One region of the Priestia sp. FSL W8-0524 genome, then DNA from elsewhere that is predicted to be linked to it. Evidence: riboswitches for the same ligand, from Rfam matches in the RefSeq annotation. Region 1 holds a riboswitch; the other holds the start of a gene.
What was found. A riboswitch is a leader RNA that binds a small molecule or an ion and turns the genes downstream of it on or off. The one in region 1 is predicted to bind lysine.
Positions count from the first base shown of each region.

Region 2: another riboswitch for lysine. It lies ahead of lysA (diaminopimelate decarboxylase); the one in region 1 lies ahead of NST66_RS22900 (aspartate kinase).

Region 1 is NZ_JBBOUG010000001.1:4,373,626-4,382,727, reverse strand. It holds gene NST66_RS22915 (electron transfer flavoprotein subunit alpha/FixB family protein) at 1-424, shown strand, start outside; gene trxA (thioredoxin) at 834-1,148, shown strand; gene uvrC (excinuclease ABC subunit UvrC) at 1,372-3,138, shown strand; lysine riboswitch at 3,204-3,381, shown strand; gene NST66_RS22900 (aspartate kinase) at 3,523-4,755, shown strand; gene NST66_RS22895 (YslB family protein) at 4,807-5,334, opposite strand; gene NST66_RS22890 (IS4 family transposase) at 5,664-6,797, opposite strand; gene NST66_RS22885 (succinate dehydrogenase cytochrome b558 subunit) at 7,097-7,705, shown strand; gene sdhA (succinate dehydrogenase flavoprotein subunit) at 7,735-9,102, shown strand, end outside.
Region 2 is NZ_JBBOUG010000001.1:2,047,103-2,056,204, reverse strand. It holds gene NST66_RS10295 (CBO0543 family protein) at 213-725, shown strand; lysine riboswitch at 792-974, shown strand; gene lysA (diaminopimelate decarboxylase) at 1,113-2,441, shown strand; gene NST66_RS10285 (dicarboxylate/amino acid:cation symporter) at 2,492-3,754, shown strand; gene NST66_RS10280 (hypothetical protein) at 3,893-4,027, shown strand; gene NST66_RS10275 (hypothetical protein) at 4,183-4,368, shown strand; gene NST66_RS10270 (LysR family transcriptional regulator) at 4,501-5,412, shown strand; gene NST66_RS10265 (O-methyltransferase) at 5,613-6,299, opposite strand; gene NST66_RS10260 (GNAT family N-acetyltransferase) at 6,551-7,126, opposite strand; gene NST66_RS10255 (hypothetical protein) at 7,302-7,775, opposite strand; gene NST66_RS10250 (beta-Ala-His dipeptidase) at 8,020-9,102, opposite strand, start outside.

The sequences.
Region 1 (9,102 bases):
TGTAAAAGAAGTCGTACGCAAAGCAACGCAAGGGGTTGATTTGTCCGAAGCAAAAGTCGTGATTGCAGGTGGTCGAGGTGTAAAAAGCACGGAAGGTTTTGGACCTCTCCAAGAACTAGCGGACGTGTTAAATGGAGCTGTTGGAGCGTCTCGCGGAGCGTGCGATGCAGATTACTGCGACTATTCTCTTCAAATCGGTCAGACGGGCAAAGTAGTCACACCAGATTTATACATTGCCTGCGGAATTTCAGGTGCTATTCAGCATTTGGCAGGTATGTCAAATTCAAAAATTATTGTTGCAATCAATAAAGATCCTGAAGCGAATATTTTTAAAGTAGCTGACTACGGAATCGTTGGAGATTTATTTGAAGTAGTGCCTCTGCTAACGGAAGAATTTAAAAAGCTGAAAGTACAGTCTGCGTAAGATTCTCGGACAAAAGTATTTGAGACGAAGTGAAGAACGAACCGTTGATCAAGATTTTTGATTAGTGGTTCGTTTTTTTTGTTAGGGTAAACGCAGGGTAGGTCTTTCTAGCAGGTGATTGGAGGGCAAGGCGAAGACTCCTGCTAGAAAAGCGAAGTCTTGCATGGAAATCAACTGCGGTGTCGCAAGCGGTTCAACCCATGTATACTATTTGTTCGTCTTTGGATTCATTTAGTCAGGTCTCAGCCTCATGGGAAACGAAATTTTCTACGCATATTTTTAGGCAAATTGTACAAACTAGAGCGGAGAATAAACAGTATAAATGTAAGCAAAAAGTTAGCAAACCTTATTTGAAGGTGATATACTGTGAGTAGAATTTGGATATTGCATATATTTAGGAGGAATTAAAATGGCTATTGCACATGCTACAGATAAAAACTTTACAGATGAAATTAAATCAGGCCTAGTGCTTGTTGACTTTTGGGCACCATGGTGTGGCCCATGTAAAATGATTGCTCCAGTTCTTGAAGAAATTGATGGCGAACTTAACGATAAAGTTAAAATCGTAAAAGTAGACGTTGATGAAAATCAAGAAACAGCTGGAAAATTTGGTGTTATGAGTATCCCAACTTTAGTATTATTCAAAGATGGAGAGAAAGTTGATCAAGTAGTTGGTTTCCAACCAAAAGAAGCATTAACAGAATTAATTAATAAACACGCGTAAGTCAAAACCTAGCTCAGGCTAGGTTTTTTTCTTTTTCTCCACTTTTTCTCTTTTGGGAATACTTTTATTTAGCGAATATGCGTTCGTTTGTTTTATACTAGATGTAAGGAACACCGCCATAAATCCAGCTTATGTACATGTATTAAGACAGGCAAGAATGTAGGTTACGCTTCATAAGCGATTGTATAGATGGACAGAGTAAGAGAAGAGGAAGGAGAAAAGTATGAACGATTATTTAAAAGAAAAGCTGGCTATTTTACCGGATCAGCCCGGCTGTTACTTGATGAAAGATAAATATGGAACGGTCATTTACGTAGGAAAAGCAAAAGTATTAAAAAATCGAGTACGTTCCTACTTTACCGGATCTCATGACGGAAAGACGCTTCGACTTGTAAACGACATTGTCGACTTTGAATATATCGTCACATCTTCTAATTTAGAAGCGCTTATTTTAGAAATGAATTTAATTAAAAAGCATGACCCAAAATACAATATTATGCTTAAAGACGATAAGGGCTATCCGTTTATTAAGATTACAGCTGAAAAACAGCCCCGACTTGTTATTACAAGAAAAATAAAAAAAGATAAAGGGAAATACTTCGGTCCTTATCCTAATGTTCAAGCAGCAAATGAAACAAAGCGGCTTCTTGATCGCATTTATCCGTTAAGAAAGTGCTCCACTATGCCAGATAGGCCTTGTTTGTATTACCATATCGGGCAATGTCTAGCTCCTTGCGTAAAAGAGGTAAAAGAAGAGCAAAACAAACAAATTATTGAAAATATCACGCGGTTTTTAAATGGTGGATATGAGCATGTCAAAACAGAGTTAACTGAAAAAATGTTAAAAGCTTCAGAAGAACTTGACTTTGAACGGGCTAAAGAATACCGAGATCAAATTGCTCATATCGAAGCGACAATGGAAAAGCAAAAAGTAACGTTTAATGATTTTGTTAATCGAGATGTGTTTGGCTATTCTTACGATAAAGGCTGGATGTGTGTTCAAGTTTTCTTTATTCGCCAAGGGAAATTAATTGAGCGAGAAGTTTCTATGTTTCCTTTTTATAAAGAGCCAGAAGAAGATTTCTTAACTTTTATCGGTCAGTTTTATGCCAAAAATATTAAGCCAAAAGAAGTGATGGTTCCAGCAACGATTGATGCAGAGTTAGCTGAGAAGTTAGTAGAAGTAGAGGTTCAGCATCCAAAGCGAGGCAAAAAGAAAGAATTAGTAGAACTTGCGTGTAAAAATGCAAAGATTGCGCTCGGTGAAAAATTCTATTTAATTGAACGAGATGAAGAGCGTACAGTTGGCGCAGTTGAACGGTTAGGAGAAGAGCTTGGAATTGCCGCTCCTTATCGGATTGAAGCATTTGATAACTCAAATATTCAAGGAACAGACCCAGTTTCTGCGATGATTGTTTTTGTTGATGGGAAACCGGAAAAGAAAGAATATCGCAAATATAAAATTAAGACCGTAAAGGGACCAGATGATTACAGTTCCATGAGGGAAGTCGTTCGCAGACGGTATTCCAGAGCGTTAAAAGAAGGCCTTCCGCTTCCGGATTTAATTGTTGTAGATGGAGGCAAAGGGCATTTAGCTGCAGTCCAGGACGTTCTCGAAAATGAATTGGGACTTTTAGTGCCTACAGCAGGTCTTGTCAAAGATGATAAGCACAGAACCTCCAATCTGATGATTGGTGAGCCTCCTCAAATCATACCGCTTGAACGCAATAGTCAAGAATTTTATTTGCTTCAGCGAATTCAAGATGAAGTTCACCGCTTTGCGATTACCTTCCACCGTCAAGTGCGCTCTAAGTCCGCTTTTCAGTCAGTTCTGGACGACATTCCGGGAGTGGGAGAAAAGCGTAAAAAAGCTTTGTTAAAGCATTTTGGTTCGGTGAAAAAATTGAAAGAAGCAACGATTGAAGATATTCGAAATTCAGGTGTTCCTCAGAACATTGCTGAAAAAATTTATGAAACATTGCAAAAATAGTCTTGAAATAATAGAAAATATTTGATAAGCTATTAACTAATTTCATACGACACTTCATCAAATGAAGTGAAGATAGAGGTGCAAATTTAATCAGTACGCATCAGGAAGGGTATGAGCCCTTATGAACGATGCGGAAAGGGAAATTTGCCGAAGTGAACATTACCTCATAGTAATGATTGCTGGTTCTGCGTTGAATAAACGTAGGATTGTCAAGATGTAGATTCTTGGAGAGCTATCTCACGGCAGTGGACGGTTATGTTTTATAATTTTCGTTCGTTAAGCAATGAGAGCTCATCTCATTGCTTTTTTTATTGTCTGAGTAAAAAAATTTAGCTTCTCATCATCCTGCATATGCAAATTTATTGAAAAGGAATGAACAAAATTATGGCATTAATCGTTCAAAAATTTGGTGGAACATCTGTTGGTTCTGTTGAACGTATTCAACATGTAGCAAACCGTGTTATTCAAGAAGCAGAGCGCGGTAACCAAGTAGTAGTTGTTGTATCGGCAATGGGCAAAACCACAGATGCACTGGTGAAATTAGCAAGTGATATTACGGACAGTCCAAGTAAACGCGAAATGGATATGCTTCTTACAACTGGAGAACAAGTAACGATTTCCCTGTTAACAATGGCTCTTCAATTCAAAGGTCATGAAGCCACTTCGCTAACAGGTTGGCAAGCTGGTATCCAGACGGAAGCAGTTCACAGCAATGCACGAATCCAGCACATTGACACGACTCGTATTCAAAGCCAATTAGATAGAGGTCGAATCGTAGTAGTAGCTGGATTCCAAGGCTGTTCAGAAGATGGAAGCATTACAACATTAGGTCGAGGCGGCTCTGACACGACGGCAGTAGCTCTTGCCGCGGCACTAAAAGCTGCAAAATGTGATATTTATACAGACGTAACAGGAGTGTTTACGACGGATCCGCGCTACGTAGAAGATGCTCGTAAACTTCATTCTATTTCATATGACGAAATGTTAGAATTAGCCAATTTAGGAGCAGGGGTGCTGCATCCGCGCGCTGTTGAGTTTGCAAAAAATTATCAGGTACCGCTAGAAGTGCGTTCAAGCTTAGAAAACGAGAATGGAACGATTGTTGAGGAGGAAGTTTCAATGGAACAAAACTTAGTCGTAAGAGGAATTGCGTTTGAAGATAATATTTCACGGGTGACAATTGAAGGGTTAAACAACGAGTTACAAACTCTTTCTACTATTTTTACAGCATTAGCAAAAGAACAGTTAAACGTGGATATTATTATTCAAAACGTAACGGCTAATAATCGCCTCTCTATCTCATTTTCTATTAAAACTGTAGACGTAGAAGCTGCTCTTGCCGTCTTAAAAGAGTATAAATCTACCTTGGGGTATACGCGTATTGAACATGAAAGCAGTCTGGCTAAAGTATCGATTGTGGGATCTGGCATGATATCTAATCCAGGTGTTGCAGCCGAAATGTTTGAAGTGCTGGCAGGAGAGAAAATTGAAGTGAAGATGGTCAGCACGTCTGAAATTAAAGTATCTACAGTTGTACCGCATGCTGATATGGTAAAAGCTGTTGAGACGCTTCACGTAGCATTTGAATTAGAAGAGCAGCAGGCAGTGCAAGTATAAAGAAGAGAAAAAAGACGTGGTATCTCCACGTCTTTTATATATACGTATTTCTTACTTTTTATAACGCTCCGCACGGGTTTCGGTAGGTAAGATATCTTTTCGGTCCCACTGCACGGAAATCAGCACTTTTCCGTTCTTTTCTTTAGGTGTTAAGTAGGCTTCTGTTAGGCAGTTGTTTTGACGCTGAATCTGTTCAGCCACAAATCCTGACTCAAGATGAAATGAACAAGTTTCCTGCTGAAATCTTTTGCTGACCACATCACCTGATAACTCAAGCTCTAGTGAATATTTATCTTTTTTGGCAAGCGTCAGTGTTCCCCAGGAAGCTGCTTTAAAAAAAGCGACGATTTCATCCATTGTATTTAATGGATATTTACGCGCAAGGTGTTTTCCTGCCCAGTATGAGATGGTATTCGTTTCGTCTCCAAGAAGCTCTGGAATCAACACGTCACGCAAAAGACTGTATCCAAAATATGGAACGTGATCAAGAGCTCTCTCTGTTTCAGCTGCGGCATTAGGTTCTAATGTTTCCATCGTCTCTTCAAGTTCTTGCTGTGATTCTGTTTGTAAATTGCTCATGCTTTCCCCTCTTTCTTTACTACTATTATATACAAATCTAAAAAACCTCTCACGCATTTTTTTAATAAAATGTAAGAGGATCTTTATTATGGTAAAAAGAGTTAGATGTAAAGATAAAAAATCCATAAAATTACTTTTAAAAGGGTACTTTTACCTGTGTAAATGTTTTGTGAACTTGTTTACAATAAAAGTATAAAGTAAACGCTTACTTAACTGTGGCAAGCGATATTATAATAGAAAGAAAAAATCTTTAACATCAATGTAGTAAGCGTTAACAAATATAAAATTTTATAAATTTATATTTTATCACACGTGTTGATTAACCAAAATCATCCAGAAACTCCTTCGTATAGTTTTTGATAGAATTCAAGTGTTTCATAGATGGCTATTCGCCATTCTAAAGGCAGGGTAGCGCAAAGAAACAGACGTGTGAACCCTGCAAATGATAAGGGTTTTCGTGTGTTTTTCTTGCTACCTTGTATATGTAAAAACTTTAGTAAAACGTAGGCGATGAGTGCGGTGAACAACTGATTGAACACGGCGTTTGGTGTTGTACCGAATAAAATCGGTACATTTAAGTTTTGTTTGATCCAGCGAAAGAACGATTCAATGGCCCAGCGTGCTTTATACATGTCGGCAATTTCTTCTGCCGTGACGTTCATCAAGCTTGTCACAACGCGTATCTCCTTACCGTCATGATCGGTAAATTGCACGACACGCTGGCGTGTCTTTGTCTGTTTTTGTGGGGTACCAAGGATACACGTAAAATCGCCGGTCACATTCGAATCCTTTTTACGTGTACCTTTCAGCGCTTTTTTGCGATTTAACTGGATATTCTCTTTTAAGCGAATGACAAAATGTTGTTTTTCTTTCTCTGTCACGTAGCGATCGACTTTTTCAATGGAAAAATAGGCACGGTCGCCTATGAAGATAAAGCGTTTATCCTCAAGGCATGTACCAACGGGTCCGTCATGTTTTAATCCGGTTGTTTCGACAACTTGAAGAGGCATCGCAGTTTCGTTGGTGAAGCTAACATGCAGTTTAATGCCCGCGCGTTCGCCGTGATAAACTGCCCATGGTAGGCGTGTCTTCCCGACTGTTACCGTTGTCGAATCCACTGCCATCGGTATTTTTTTCATCTTGAGGGTGCGACGAGTAGCTCGGTTGAGCTTCCCGACAATGACTTCAAAAATACGTTTCATAATGGCGTAATTAAGAGCCTTCATGTGCTTGGAAAGCGAAGAATGGTCAATGGAAACGAGTCCAACACTTGGCCCAACATCGGCTGCGTGACGTAAGCTTTTCCATTCGTTTGTCGCTGCACCAATTAAATAAGAAATAAGCGTTGACACGGTACATTTTCGGGCTGTGTCAACAAAACCAAACTCGGCTAGAATCGCTTGAAGTTCAGCTTCAGAAAGAAAGTTTTGAATGAGATGTGGAGACGTGGTATTCTTATTCATGAGAGATTCCTCTTTTCGTAAATGTTGGTGTGGTAACTTACATTTTACATGAGAATCTCTCTTTTTTATTTGGTTTTATTGGAATAAATTAGATAATCAACAGGCGTGATATTTTATAGAAGATTTAAACATCTTGCCTTGACGCTCTTAATCGATGGGAGTAAAATTAACCTGTCACATACTTTATTAGGAAATGCAAAGGTTTTCATTTCCTGTATTCACGATTAATCTATTTGTCTAGTGGGAGTAAGAAAGTTCTTCACAAACTATGTTCATTTAACTAAGGGGGGTCTACGCAGATGGCGGCAAACAGAGAGTTTCAATATCGGAGAATCCATTCACTACTTGGAGTAATACCAATCGGGATTTTCTTAACACAGCATTTAGTTGTGAATCATTTCGCGACAAAGGGAGAAGAATCATTTAATCAAGCAGCTCACTTCATGGAGAGCTTACCTTTCCGCTATGCTCTAGAAATTTTCATTATTTTCTTACCAATCGTTTTTCACGCAATATACGGTCTTTACATCGCATTCACTGCTAAAACAAACGTTAACAACTATGGATTTTTCCGTAACTGGATGTTTATCCTTCAGCGTGTTTCAGGTGTAATCACACTTATCTTCATCACATGGCACGTATGGGAAACCAGAATACAAGCTGCGCTTGGAAAAGAAGTAGATTTTCAAATGATGGAACGAATTTTAAGCAACCCAGCAATGTTTGCATTCTACATAGTTGGTGTTGTATCTACGATCTTCCACTTTGCAAACGGTCTATGGTCATTTGGAGTTAGCTGGGGGTTAACTGTAACACCACGTTCTCAAAGAATTTCAACTTATGTGACATTAGCAATCTTCTTAGCACTTACATTCGTAGGTGTTCGTACATTATTCGCATTTGCATAAAATTAAGGTTTTGAAGGAGTGGGGTTCCGATGAGTAACGGAAAAATCATCGTAGTCGGTGGCGGTTTAGCTGGCTTGATGGCAACAATAAAAATTGCTGAGTCTGGCAAGCAAGTAGATTTATTTTCACTAGTTCCGGTAAAAAGATCTCACTCAGTTTGCGCGCAAGGTGGAATCAACGGAGCCGTAAATACGAAAGGTGAAGGAGATTCACCATGGGAACACTTTGATGACACAGTGTATGGCGGAGACTTTTTAGCCAACCAGCCACCTGTAAAAGCAATGTGTGAAGCAGCTCCTGGTATTATTCACTTACTTGACCGTATGGGTGTTATGTTTAACCGTACTCCTGAGGGTTTGTTAGACTTCAGACGATTTGGCGGAACGCAGCATCACCGTACGGCTTTTGCCGGAGCAACAACGGGTCAACAGTTATTGTACGCATTAGATGAGCAGGTTCGTCGCTATGAAGTTGCCGGACTTGTGACAAAGTACGAAGGATGGGAATTCTTAGGTGCTGTTCTTGATGATGAGCGCAGCTGTCGCGGAATTTCTGCACAGAATTTAAAATCAATGGAAATTAAAACGTTCCCAGCTGATGCGGTTATTATGGCTACAGGTGGACCTGGTATTGTCTTTGGAAAATCGACGAACTCAGTTATTAATACAGGTTCAGCGGCATCTATCGTGTATCAGCAAGGTGCATACTATTCAAACGGAGAGTTTATTCAAATTCATCCAACTGCTATCCCGGGAGATGATAAGCTTCGTCTTATGAGTGAATCTGCTCGTGGAGAAGGCGGACGCGTTTGGACATATAAAGACGGTAAACCTTGGTATTTCTTAGAGGAAAAATATCCGGCATACGGTAACTTAGTACCTCGTGATATTGCAACTCGTGAAATTTTTGACGTCTGCGTAGCGCAGAAGTTAGGAATTAACGGAGAGAACATGGTTTATCTGGACCTTTCACATAAAGATCCAAAAGAGCTAGACATTAAACTTGGAGGTATCATCGAAATCTATGAAAAATTCATGGGCGATGATCCGCGCAAAGTACCAATGAAGATTTTCCCAGCCGTACACTATTCAATGGGCGGTTTATGGGTGGATTACGATCAAATGACAAATATCCCTGGCTTGTTCGCAGCTGGTGAGTGTGATTATTCGCAGCACGGAGCGAACCGTTTAGGAGCAAACTCATTATTGTCAGCTATTTATGGCGGTATGGTTGCTGGTCCTAAAGCCGTTGAATACATCAATGGTTTAGAAAAGAGCGCAGATGCTATTTCTTCAAGCGTATATGATCGTCATGTGAAAGAAGAAGAAGAGAAATGGAACAATATCATGAATCTTCAAGGTACAGAAAATGCATACGTTCTTCATAAAGAGCTAGGG
Region 2 (9,102 bases), 2.3 Mb from region 1:
GACATATAGCTCCTTTCGTCTCGTAAACAAAAGCGGTAGAAGTTCTTTTACCAAGATTATAACAGGGTGAAGAAAGCCATAAATAGTGGTAGTACGTCTTTAACGCTGTGGCTTACGGCTTTTCTATTATAGGTGCTGAATAAAAAAATGAAAGAATAAAACCACTATAATATGTAAATAAAAAGAAATAACCATTATTTTAAGGAGAGCGTATGCAATCTTCATTTGTATTATTTTTTATCATTCTTGGTTTACTATTTGGCAAGTGGCGAAGGTATCAAGAATACTACCCTACTTTGCTGTTTTGGGTCACGGGGAATTTGCTTTATGAAGTGCTGCTGTTTCATCACCGCGTATGGGTATTTCACCCTGTTGGTATTGATCATCTTTTTCTACCCGATCACCTAATGGTTTCTCTTGGAATAACCTTAATTATTTATCCGTTTGTTATACCGGTTTTTTTAGGAAGGCTGCCGCTGCATGTAAGCGGCCGGCTGTGGTGGATTCTTTTATGGGCGCTTTTATTTACTGTGATTGAGTTCATTGCTTATGTTAATCACAGTATCACTCATCATTATGGATGGTCGCTGCTATGTTCTTTTCTCTTCAATATTGTCACGTTCTCACTTTTAATCATTCATCAGAAGACAGCGCTGGCTGCTTGGATTCTATCTGGAAGCTTCATAGCTTTTTTATTTATCTTCTTTGATATTCCTATGCCTTAACTTTTCATTGACTAGACAGAGGAAAAGGAAATATAATAGGAGTTACATTTAAATATAATTTTCCTCTCTGAGAATAGAGGTGCATGAAATCAAGAGTCACTTATTGGAGACTAATGGAGTCTGTGAAGATAAGTAAAAGGGATTTCGTGCCGAAGTATATAAACATCCATTGTGTTCATATACTGGTTCAGTATTGAATAAATGCTGAGCTGTCACAAACCACTTGGTTTGTGGAGAGCTATTGAAGAGATGTTGATGCCTAGAATGTAATAATACTTTATTATTATGAAACCAAGACGCGTGAACATCACTTCACGGGTCTTTTTTGTGTTTTTCTACTGACCATCAAAGTTATAGTTGAATGATTTAAATGGAGGGATACGGATTATGTACTTACATGGAACGAGTAAAATTAACAGCAGCAATCATTTAGAAATTGGGCAGTGCGATACGGTCGAACTGAAAAAACAATACGGCACTCCCCTATACATCTACGATCAAGAATTAATTGAGACGAAATGCAAGGCCTTCCATTCAGCCTTTCAAAGAAGCGGCTTTTCATATCAAATCGCCTATGCAGGGAAAGCGTTTCTTTGTATGGAAATGGCTAGCCTTTTAACGAAGCTTGATATGTCATTAGATGTGGTCTCAGGAGGCGAATTATTTACAGCTCTTGAAGCGGGATATCCAGCTGAACGCATTCATTTTCACGGAAATAACAAAACGATTGAAGAAATTGAAATGGCTCTTGATGCGAATATTGGCTGTTTTGTTGTGGATAACTTTACCGAACTTGAAGTTTTACATGCCTTAGCAGCTGAGCGCAAACAGAAAGCATCTATTCTTCTGCGTGTTACTCCAGGGATTGAAGCCCACACACATGAATATATTATGACCGGACAGGAAGACTCCAAGTTTGGATTTGGTCTTTCCAATGACCAGGCTATGAAAGCGGTAAGTTCTGCATTAGAAAAGCCTTACTACGATCTTTTAGGCATTCATTGTCATATTGGTTCGCAAATTTTTGAAGTAGATGGTTTTTCTCGCGCCATTGATATTTTAACTGATTTCTTATTCAGTATTCGTGATAAAATGGAATTTGAAGTAAAAGTTTTAAACGTAGGTGGTGGTTTTGGTATTCGTTATACCGAAAGCGACTCTCCACTTCCAGTTGAGTATTATGTAGATGCACTGACAGAAAAGCTAAGCCGCACGTTAACTGAACAGAATTATACCCTTCCGGAAGTCTGGATTGAGCCTGGAAGAAGCATCGTAGGAGAAGCAGGTACAACGCTTTATACAATCGGCTCAACGAAGGAGATTCCAGGTGTACGCAAATACGTAGGAATTGATGGCGGTATGACCGATAATATCCGTCCTGCTCTTTACGATGCAAAACATGAAGCTGTCTTGGCTAATAGAGTGACGGATAAAAAAGATGAAACAGTATCAATTGCGGGGAAATGCTGTGAATCAGGAGATATGCTTATTTGGGATATCGATTTACCGCGCGTTAATCAAGGAGATTTACTAGCAGTATCCTCTACAGGTGCCTACAACTATTCAATGGCTAGCAATTACAACCGTATTCCGCGCCCTGCTGTTGTATTTGTGAAAAATGGAGAAGCTCGTCTTGCTGTAGAGCGAGAAACATACGAAGATTTGGTGCGTAAAGATGTAAAGCCAGTCGTTACTACGTATGCAATGAGCAAATGATAGCTGTTCTTGCGTAGTAAAGAAGCTATTGTTGTTTGGAGGAAATCTATATGGTTTTAAGTGTATTTAAAACGTACAGATCATCGCTTATTCTGCTTCTCGCTATTTTAATTGGCGGGATAGCAGGATATGCTATCGGGCCCGATGTGGCAGTCGTAAAGCCCTTTGGTGATTTGTTTCTTAATTTAATGTTCATGATTATCGTTCCCCTTGTCTTTTTTAGTGTGGCTTCGGCGATCGCAAACATGAACGAAATGAAACGTCTTGGTAAAATTATGCTAGGTATCGCCGTTGTGTTTGTCGCCACTGCTGTTGTTTCAGCCGTTCTAGGCTTTTTAGGCGCATCACTTTACAATCCGCTGCACAACGTAGATACTTCTGCCATTAAAGAATTAATGGGTGACAGTGAAAATACAGCTGAAAAAATGACGCTTTTAAATCAGCTTGTTAGTACATTTACTGTACCTGATTTTGTTCAGTTATTTTCGAAAGAGCATATTTTACAATTAATTGTCTTTGCCGTTATCTTCGGTATTGCTACCACGATGGCTGGTGAAAAAGGACAGCCTATGGCGAAATTTCTGACTTCGGGTCAAGAAGTATCGATGAAAGTCGTTAAAATTGTCATGTACTATGCTCCAATTGGTTTAGGGTGCTATTTTGCTACTGTAGTAGGAGAACTTGGACCAAAGATCTTGCAAGGGTATGCTAGAGCATTTATTCTTTATTTATTAATTGCAATCGTTTACTATTTTGGCTTCTTTACGCTATACGCATGGATTGCTGGCGGTAAAGCAGGAATTAAGCTGTTTTGGAAAAATGCAGCTGCTCCTTCTATCACTGCTATTGCTACCTGTTCTTCCGCGGCATCTATTCCAGTCAATTTAGACGCAACAAAGAAAATGGGTGTGCCTCTGGATATTGCTGAAACAGTGATTCCATTAGGAGCAAACACCCATAAAGATGGTTCTGTTATCGGTGGTATTCTAAAAATTGTTTTCTTATTCAGTTTGTTCGGCAAAGATATGACGTCTGCTACGAGTATTTTGAGCATATTAGGCGTAGCCTTTTTAGTTGGAGCCGTAATGGGAGCAATTCCTGGAGGCGGTATGATTGGCGAAATGTTAATCATTACAATTTACGGATTTTCGCCAGAAGTTCTGCCCATCATTGCGGTCATTTCCACAATTATTGACGCCCCTGCTACGCTCTTAAACAGTACGGGAAATACAGTAACAGCGATGCTTGTTACAAGGTTTACAGAAGGAAAAGACTGGATTAACAAAATTATCACCACCGATAAAGTCGCCTAGTAAAAAAGCAAAGGGAACAGTCTTAGTGACTCTCCCTTTGCTTTTTTCGTGTGCAGTAATATCGATAGCCGTGTATAAAGTTTGTAAATACGCACATTCTATAGGTATGTTTCATAACCGGACTGGAGGTGTCGTCTAATGAGTAACGCTGCAGGAGGTTCAAAGAAGAATCAACCGAATGATGCGAATCACGTAAGTGCAGAAACAAAAGCTCATCAAAAACGTCTCACTGAGCAAAACAAACAAGAGCATCAAGCTGAAGAGCGAAAATAAAATGACGTCAAAGAACGTTTGGCACAGGCCCTGCGTTCTTTGACGTCATTTTATTTTGAGAGAGCTTAATGACGACGCTCTTTATAGGTCTATCGTACAACCTCCTTTCAAACTTTTACATATTCTATTAATAGGTTTGTAAAAGGAGGAATGATATGGTGTTTTCTTGGATAGAGATTACAGCTGCAGCCTTTGGGCTTTCAGTTATTTTGATAAGTTTTGCATTTTTGCCCGAACGTACAGGCAAAAATCTTTATATTCCTCATCAGCTAGTAGCAAAATCTATGTTTCTCTATAAAAAGATTATTGGTTTTATAAATCAATTTCGACAGAAACTTTAGTTCATTTCCTTTCCTCGTTTTTATTCATTGGATAGCTCCCTTTTTTAATCAGCGCATTTACAGTAAATAATTTAATGGTTAAAATAAAGAGTAAAAAAAAAGGATAAGCAGTTTGCAGAAATGGAGTTTCACATGGAAATCAGAGACTTAGAATACTTTATAGAGGTAGCGAATCATAAAAATTTTACAAAGGCAGCGCTGCAAGTTCATTTGTCACAAACGGCTTTAAGTAAAGCCGTCAAAAAAGTAGAAAATGAACTAGGATTTGAGCTTCTTGACCGTTCAACAAGAGAATTAAAGCTAACCGATGCAGGAGAAGTCGTGTATCATCAGGCAACTAAAGCGCTGTCGGTGTTAAAAGACATGCCTCACTTGTTGGGCGATTTAATGAACTTGCAAACAGGGCAAATCAAGATGGGAATCCCTCCGCTCATCGGGACCTTGTTTTTCCCGAAGATTGCAAAAGCATTTAATGAACAATACCCTAAAGTATCTCTAGAGCTTATTGAATTTGGAGCAAAAAAAATTGAAGCCCTTGTGGAAGAGGCTGGTGTAGATATGGGGATTGTTATGCTTCCTCTCACAAGCGGTCATGATGAGCATTTTCACGTATACCCGTTCGTTAAGGAGAGATTCCTTTTATACGCCCATAAAAACCATCCTTTAGCTAAACGTTCTTCCTTCTGGATGAAAGAATTGGAGCATGAAAAATTCATTATGTTCAGTGAAGAATTTACGCTGCACGACCGGTTAATTCAAGATGCTTTAAAATCAGGATTTGTGCCTTCTATCGCATATAAAAGTTCTCAATGGGATTTAATTATTGAATTAACAGCAGCAGAACTAGGTATTGCTATTTTACCCGAATCGCTTTATGCCAAAGTGAAAGATTCCAATATTATTACGGTACCTATTGCAGATCCTGAAATGATGTGGGAACTTGGAATTATTCTGTTAAAAGAACGCTACAGTTCATTCGCTGTAAGAGAGTTGATTAATTTTCTGACAGCAAAACAAATAACAAATAAGTTGGACGCAAATTAAATAGAGGCTGGGAGATAACGAAATCAATCCACAGCTAGAAGCACCTACACCTACACACATGAAATTTACGTTCACTATCACCATGAAAAAATCCGACCGAGGAATCGAGATTCTCCATCAAGAATTTGAATTCATCGGTCGGATTTCCCTTCAACAAAACTACTTTTGTCCCAGCCTCTTTATATGTAACACGAGTTCTATCATTCAACAATCCCTACAATGAATCCATCATAGCCTTTGCTTCCAACGGTTTGTATAGCCGTGGCGCTGATTCGTTTTTCTTGAGCCAGAGCATCCATAAATTGTCGAATTCCCTTTACATTTTCATCTTCACTTTCTGAGTTCACCACATGCCCTTGACGAACAACATTATCACAAATAATCGTACTTCCTCGTTTCGATAATTCTAGAGCCCACTTTAAGTAATTTGGGTTATTCGGCTTGTCAGCATCAATAAAGATAAGATCAAACGGCTCTGTTCCCTTATCCTTTAATACAGCTAATGTATCAAGCCCGGGGCCGACAATGACTTCTACTAAGTGGCTTACTCCCGCTCTTTTTAAATTAGCTCGTGCTACTTCTGCATGCTGAGCGCTTAATTCGAGCGTAATCAGCTGTCCATCTTTCGGAAGAGCTCTGGCTAGCCAAATCGTGCTGTACCCTCCAAGAGTACCAATTTCCAAAATGCGTTTAGCCCCTTTTAATGAAGCTAACAAATGCAGAAACTTTCCTTGACTAGGCGATACGTCGATGGCAGGTAATCCAGCCTCTTGATTTGCCTTCAATACCTCATCAAGAATAGGGTCAGGTTGTATGAGCTTATCATTCATATAAAGATCCACTTCATTCCAAATTTCATATATAGACATTTCCATACTCCTCCACATAAGTGATAAAAGCTTTATTATTCAAAGATACGAATATGTTTTTCTCATATTCAGCTTGTTGCCGTAATCGTTCGTATTATGAATGTGTTCTAGCTCTCTAATAAACTATCCTGCTCGCTCTTAAAAAGAATTGTTATATGTCCATAAAAAAAGACCTTCAGAGAGGTCTTTTTTATCTTTAAATAATCGTAGCTCAATCCGTAAAAAATAGCCGGTACCTTTCTACCGGCTATTTTCTAGAAGACATCTTATTATCCGTTATGACTGAACTTAAATACTATCGGTGTACGTTCTGTTTCTATTTTCCAAATCATGTGATGATATCCTTTGCTCCAGTAATCTTTTACTAAGTAATCGGGAATTCCAAATATGTTTTTCCATACTTTCTGAGCATTCTTGTATCCGCTATCCAAACAAATTTTTTTAATTTCTCTGCTTTGAAGCGTAAGCAGCATAATATGTATAAGCAGTGTTCCTACCCCTTTTCTTTGGTACTTTGGATGAACAAAAACTGTGCCGATTTCAATCCATCCTTGCAGCTCCCCTTTTGTACACGCCATAATTAATTCACTAACAGGGCCATATTCAATGCAGCCAATAATCTTATTGGTGCACGTATCTATTCCGAGCCAAAAGAATCGACATTTCCCACCGCTATCAAGGTCACTTTTTAAATATTGTTCTTTACTTTCAATTTCTATTTGTATATCGTTCACCATGTCAGATAGACCCTCTCTATGAAAGGTATCTGTGATCACTTCATTAAAAAGCTCGTGGAGTTCTGCGCTGTCCTCTATTTTTGGTCTTCTTATTTCAATATGATTCAATGTTCATCCCTCCTGATTATTTCACTGCCAAATATGAAGCTTTACTTTTATTATTTATCAATATATGTTGATAATCCTTTTCTTTTTCTACAGTTTTCCCAACAAAAAAAGCACGAGAAGCTTTAAGTTCTCGTACTTTTTTATAATATGGATTCTGCTTTTCTATTGGGAACTGTTAATACTGATTCACAAAGCTCTGGATTTTACATACGAATTCAGAAAGATTCTCCTTTATCTCTTTATCCTCTGTTTTCGCTACTTGCTCTTGTATGGCATCAATCATTAAACGTGCTCTTTTAGGATCTATAGAGGCCGGCTGGCTGCTATTATTTGATAGACTCTTTAAAATTTGATTAGTCATTTTGTTTTTATCATGAATATAAAATAACATTTGAGGAACTTGATTAATTAACAAATTTACATACCTGCGAAACTCCTCTATCTCATATAATTCTCTTGAAGTACCTTTAAAGCCATCAACGGAAAGCATAAGACTCTGGTAGCCTTTATCACTGCGTTGATTAAGTGCTTTAATGACTTTTAAAAATCGATCGAACTTTAGATAACGTATTTCGTCTTTCTTTAATTCTAAAAATTCAATTTCTCCTTTTTCTAAAAAAGGATCTTTGATAAGACTATTATCATTCATATACATTCTCTCCCTACTAATTTATTAGTTGCAGAGCTTGTTTTGAATTCATTTGTCTATCGTTTTAATAATTGTTTACCTCTTTTAGGACCGTTTTAAAACCTTTATTTGTAAAACGCTTACATAAATGTTCTCAATTGCCTGACGCGTTGATGGAACCCTATTTATTATCTGATAAATGACGAATGAAAAAGAGCTCCTTTACAGAAGCTCTCTTTTTAAGATTATAGGGATGCTGATAACTTTATATCTTATTTGCCTCTTTTAATACTGCTAATAAGTATTCCCATGTCTTAAGAGTAGACGGAATGCTCAGGTGTTCATCAGGTGTATGAACGTCGTACATATCGGGTCCGAGCGAAATGGCATCTAATCCAGGGATTTTTTCTAAGAAAATACCGCATTCAATTCCAGCATGGATGGCGATGATCTCCGCCTCTTCACCATACTTTTCTTTGTAAACCTTTTTACATAATTCGCGAATTTTTGAATCTCCATTGTACGCCCATTCAGGATAATTACCTTTTGTTTCAACTCTTCCCCCGACTACCTGAGCAAGTATGCGCACTTGACTTACTATTTTTTCTTTTAAGCTTTTTACTGAGCTGCGAATTTCATTTTGAAAAACAACCTCAGATTCTGTCGTCGTGATCACACCTAAGTTGGTAGAAGATTCTACTAATCCTTCAATATTCATACTCATGCTTTGAACGCCGTTTGGTGTTAGCATAATAGCTTGTACAATTCGTTCTGTCGTTTCTCTTGTAAAACATTTCTCAACGGAAGAAAATTTGTTTATTTTTACATATACGCTCGGATCAGCCGCTTGTAATTCATTTTTTACTATTTCGTTCCACTCACGAATCTTATTTTCTAGCTTTCCTACCTCAGAAGGCTCAACTGATAGAATTGCTTCTGATTCACGGGGAATTGCATTTGATTTTAATCCTCCGCTAATGCTGCTTAAAGAATAGGGAAGTTCTTGTTGTAAATCATATAAAACTCTCCCTAGCAGTTTATTCGCATTTCCTCTTTCTTTGTCAATTTCCATTCCGGAATGTCCGCCGCGCAGTCCTCCGATGCTTAAGCTATATGTTTCTGAGTTATTGGAAGACGACTCCCAGTTTATAGGAATACGAAGCACGCCTTTTACCCCGCCTGCGCTGCTGACAAGGAGCTTTCCGTCCTCTTCTGTATCAAGGTTAATAAAAATTTTCCCTTCAAAATAAGCTGGATTTACAGCAATGGCTCCGCCCATAGTCGTTTCTTCTTCAGTGGTAATGACTACTTCAAGAGAGGGGTGCGCTATATTTTGAGCATCTAGTAA